2 regions of the Heyndrickxia sp. NPDC080065 genome follow, and region 2 is predicted to be linked to the other one. Evidence: riboswitches for the same ligand, from Rfam matches in the RefSeq annotation. Region 2 holds a riboswitch; the other holds the start of a gene.
What was found. Region 2 has a riboswitch for lysine ahead of ACQKP0_RS03140 (amino acid permease). Riboswitches for the same ligand answer to the same signal wherever they lie in the genome.
Positions count from the first base shown of each region.

Region 1: it holds a riboswitch for lysine, as region 2 does, so the genes downstream of both, ACQKP0_RS17875 (aspartate kinase) here and ACQKP0_RS03140 (amino acid permease) in region 2, are expected to answer to the same signal.

Region 1 is NZ_JBNNWS010000014.1:162,425-164,899, forward strand. It holds gene uvrC (excinuclease ABC subunit UvrC) at 1-401, shown strand, start outside; lysine riboswitch at 860-1,042, shown strand; gene ACQKP0_RS17875 (aspartate kinase) at 1,175-2,407, shown strand.
Region 2 is NZ_JBNNWS010000002.1:201,462-203,936, reverse strand. It holds gene ACQKP0_RS03140 (amino acid permease) at 1-1,416, opposite strand, end outside; lysine riboswitch at 1,520-1,710, opposite strand; gene ACQKP0_RS03135 (APC family permease) at 1,800-2,475, opposite strand, start outside.

The sequences.
Region 1 (2,475 bases), on a different contig from region 2:
AAATCGAAGCAGCAAGGGATATTTTAGAAAATGAACTAGGCTTATCAATTCCGATAGCAGGATTAGCAAAAGACGAAAAACATAAAACCTCTCAATTGCTTGCAGGTAATCCTTTAGAAGTTGTTCCTTTAGGAAGGACTAGCCAAGAGTTTTATTTATTGCAAAGGATCCAAGATGAGGTACACAGATTTGCCATTACATTTCATCGTCAGCTTAGAGGTAAAACCGCCTTTCAGTCTATTTTAGATGATATTGCGGGAATTGGTCCGAAGCGAAAAAAACTTCTTCTTCGTCACTTTGGATCGATGAAGAATATGAAAGAAGCCTCTATTGACGACTTTGTTAAGCTGGGAATTCCTCAAGCCGCAGCGGAAGCATTAAAAGAAAAATTAGAGGATTAAAGTTTTGTTCGTAAATTTTGATATTTTGGAATAGAAAATTTAATGAACTAGCATACAACTATAGGAATAATTTTCTCACGAAATGATGCCCTAAGTTCTTTCTTTAAGGCTGTTTTCGTAAAGTTTGTTGCTATTATAGTGATATTTTATTAACAATCTGAGTTGATTGTAGCGGAGGGCACTTGACTCCTGCGGGAAAAAGAGGGAAGTGGGAGACCCCGCAGGCGAGTAACGCCGAGGAGGCTCCCATCCCTCCCCGCTGAAAGCAAGTGTCTGGAGCGGAAATCAACGGACTAAGTTTATAGTCTAAAAACAACAATTTATACGAAAAGAGCCTTCTTTAAAAACTATATAAATTAAATATTACATCAATCTTTTGAAAACTACGTTAATTAAGTATAGTCAAGTAAATAAGCTTGTGCTATAATGATAAAAAATTTAATAAACTTTTATTACTAATAAGTGATAGAGGTGCAAAACTAAAGAGTAGATGCTTGGAGAATGATGAGATTCTATGAAAAGCTTTGAAAGGTAGTTTTGCCGAAGTGAAAACAGGCTCATTCCTTTTTTTGCTGGTTCATGTATTTAAGAAGTGCTGAACTGTCAAGATGATTCGTTCATCTTGGAGAGCTATCTCGCAAAGTGTTTTTCGTAATAAGTTTTAGTTACGTCATCACAAGCAATGAGATAGATTTCTCATTGCTTTTTTATTTTGTTTTTATTTTACATTTGGCTGTAACTACAAAATCATTTGTTGAAAGTAGGCGAAATCATTGGGGTTAGTTGTACTAAAATTTGGCGGGACATCAGTTGGCGATGTAGAAAGAATTAAAAATACAGCAAATCGAATTTTAGAGGAAAAGAAGAAAGGCCACAAAGTAGTTGTTGTCGTATCTGCGATGGGAAAAACAACTGATCAACTTGTTGCCTTATCTAAGGAGCTATCTTCTTACCCGAGTAAAAGGGAAATGGATATGCTACTATCAACGGGCGAACAAGTTACTATTGCCCTTTTATCAATGGCATTAGCTGAGAAAGGTCATTCAGCCATCTCATTTACCGGATGGCAGGCTGGTATATTGACGGAAAATATACATAGTAATGCTCGTATTATTGATATTGATCCAAATAAAATAAAGAAATATCTTGCAGAAGAACAAATTGTAATCGTTGCAGGGTTTCAAGGAGCAACAGAAAATGGGGAAATTACGACATTAGGCAGAGGTGGTTCAGATACAACAGCAGTAGCTTTAGCAGCAGCATTAGCAGCAGATAAGTGCATCATTTATACAGATGTAACGGGTGTATTTACTTCTGATCCTAGATACATCCCTGGTGCTAGGAAACTTGAAGCAATATCGTATGATGAGATGCTGGAGCTGGCAAATCTTGGTGCTGGAGTTTTGCATGCAAGAGCGGTGGAGTTTGCGAAAAATCACCAAATTCCATTAGAGGTTTGTTCGAGCTTGGTTAAAGAATCTGGGACTGTAATTGAGGAGGAAATAGCTGTGGAAAAAAGTTTAATTGTTCGTGGAGTAGCATTTGAGGGGGCAATCACAAGAATTACTGTTTTCGGATTGAAAAATGGCTACAACAACCTTTCTTCTATTTTTAATAAATTGGCAAGAAGAAACATAAATGTTGATATTATTATTCAAAATTTAACCGTTGGTGAAGATACCTATCTCTCTTTTTCAATAAAAAATGATGATTTGCGTGAAACAATTGACATACTCGAACAGTATCAAGAAGCTTTAGGATTTGATCATTTCGAATATGAATCTGATCTTGCCAAAGTATCAATTATTGGTTCTGGAATGATTTCAAATCCAGGAGTAGCAGCCAAAATGTTCGACATACTAGCAAAAAATAATATTCAAATTAAGATGGTCAGTACATCAGAAATTAAGGTATCAACGGTAATTGAAGAAAATCATATGATTGAAGCATCCCGAATTCTTCATACAGCATTTGAACTTGATTCGGTGGGGCAAAAAATAAAATAAAAGCAGTTGACTTTAGAATACTGGAGCAAAAAGAAGAATAGGAGCTATCTGAAAAGCAAAGTGTCAGA
Region 2 (2,475 bases):
AACGATTTTTGTCTTTTTAATCAATTTATATCCTAACCAAACGATTATAAATAACGGTAATCCGATATAGGATACTAAAACATTAGTCCAGTCAATATGTGCCCCCATAAAGGCAGAGTAGTTTTGTCCTAAAATGACAAATGCACAAAGGACAAAAGCAAAAATTGGTCCGAATGGAAAGAGTTTTGATCGGTAAGGTAAATCATTTAAGTCTTTTCCTTGAGCTACATAAGCTTTTCGGAATCGATAATGACTGATGGCAATTCCAAGCCATGCAATAAATCCTGACATTCCTGAAGCATTCAATAACCATACATAAACGACTCCATCACCGAAAAATGAAGCTAGAAAGGCAAGGGTTCCGACCAAAGCAGTGACAATTAAAGCATTTACAGGTATACCGTTTTTATTTAATTTAGCTAAAAATTTTGGTGCCTTGCCATTGCGAGCGAGATCCCAAAGCATACGAGTTGAAGCGTACATACCTGAATTACCAGCAGATAGAACAGCAGTAAGAATAATTGCATTCATAACGGAAGCAGCAAAAGCGATTCCTGCTTTGTCAAAAATAATGGTAAAAGGACTCATTGCTACATCTTCAGTCGCTAAGTTTTTATCTGTATAAGGAATTAAAAGACCGATAACTAGGATAGCTAAAACATAGAATAAAAGAATACGCCAGAATACTTGACGAACAGCTTTTGGAATATTTTTCTCAGGATTATCGCTTTCTCCAGCGGCTACTCCAAGAAGCTCTGTTCCTTGAAAGGAAAACCCTGCAGCCATAAAAATACCAAGCATGGACATAAACCCACCGTGGAATGGGGCATCACCAATAGTGAAATTTTTTAATCCGACAGGTTCGCCGCCCATAATTCCAAACACCATTAAAAATCCAGTAATAATAAAAACAATTACAGTAACTACTTTAATAAGAGAGAACCAAAATTCAGCCTCACCAAACCCTTTAACAGACAAATAATTTAATAGAAACATAATAACTAAACAAATACTGCTCCATATTAGGGATGGTGTATGTGGAAACCAGAATTTCATGATAATTGTAACGGCAGATAATTCTGCAGCAATCGTAATCGCCCAGTTATACCAATAATTCCAGCCTAGAGCAAACCCAAGTGATGGATCCACAAATTTAGTAGCATACGTACTAAAGGTTCCAGCTACTGGCATATAGGCAGCCATTTCGGCTAAACTTGTCATTAAAAAATAAACCATTATTCCTATTAATAAGTAAGATACAATTACCCCGCCAGGTCCAGCTGTGTGGATTGCGCCGCCACTCGCTAGAAACAAGCCTGTCCCAATCGTACCTCCAAGTGAAATCATTGTTAAATGCCGGGATTTTAAATTACGTTTAAGTTGTTGAACTCCATGTTGTTCTTGCTGTGTTTGCATGTGGTTTTACACTCCTTAAAAGATATTGGAAGGAGTCGGGGAATAAACAAAAAATGCCGACGAAAAAGGATCGACGGCATTATTAACACTCCGCATCATACCTTCCGAAGATAGCTCAACACGTTTATTTGGAATCAATAAACGTGACAGTTCTGTCCCTATTTGGAAACAGCCCCAGCCTATACATCCAGAGATTTGTATAAGCTTCGGCAGCTATTCCTTTCAGGCGGAGTCAATAAAATCTTCTGCTTCTCGTCCGTCTTACTCTTAATAGCCGCGACCTCTACCCCATCGGTTGATGAGGATTTTTTTATTAAATTATCAATTACTATTATAGAATAACATTTTGATATTGCAATAGAAAAATTTAGAAAGCGAATAATCTATTTTTTAAATTTATAAGGAAGCGTTGCTACAACAATATCTTTTTGCCACAATAGCTTTGCTCTTATTAATAATGCTGATTGATTGTGTAGTATATTATGCCACCTTTTTTTCGGTATAAATTGAGGCACAAGAACAGTAACCATATAGTGATTTTCCTGCGCCTTTGATTGAACCGTCTCTAAAAATTTACATAATGGATGGATAATGCTTCGGTAGGAAGAATAAAGTGTCACTAATCGAACACCATTATTTAATGCTTCCCACTTTTTCTCCATCTTTTTTTCATCTTCTTTATCAAACGCAACATATACAGCGATTACTTGATCAGTGAGAGATTTTGCATAGTTAATTGATCTTTCTACAACCGTTGTCGTTCCAGCTATAGGAACGATAAACACATTCCCATTAATAGCTTCAACTGTAGGATGGACAACTCGCAGCTGTTCACCTACTGAATCATAATGCCTTTTTATTTTATGAAAGATGAATATGACCATTGGTAAAAAGATAACGACAAACCATACTTGATGGAACTTTGTCACAAAAAGAATACCGAAAACAAGAAAGGAAATTAGGGCTCCTACTAAATTAGTTATTAACTTAACAATCCACCCTTTTGGTTTTTGCCTTACCCATTTCAATATCATACCTGTTTGAGAGAGTGTAAATGGG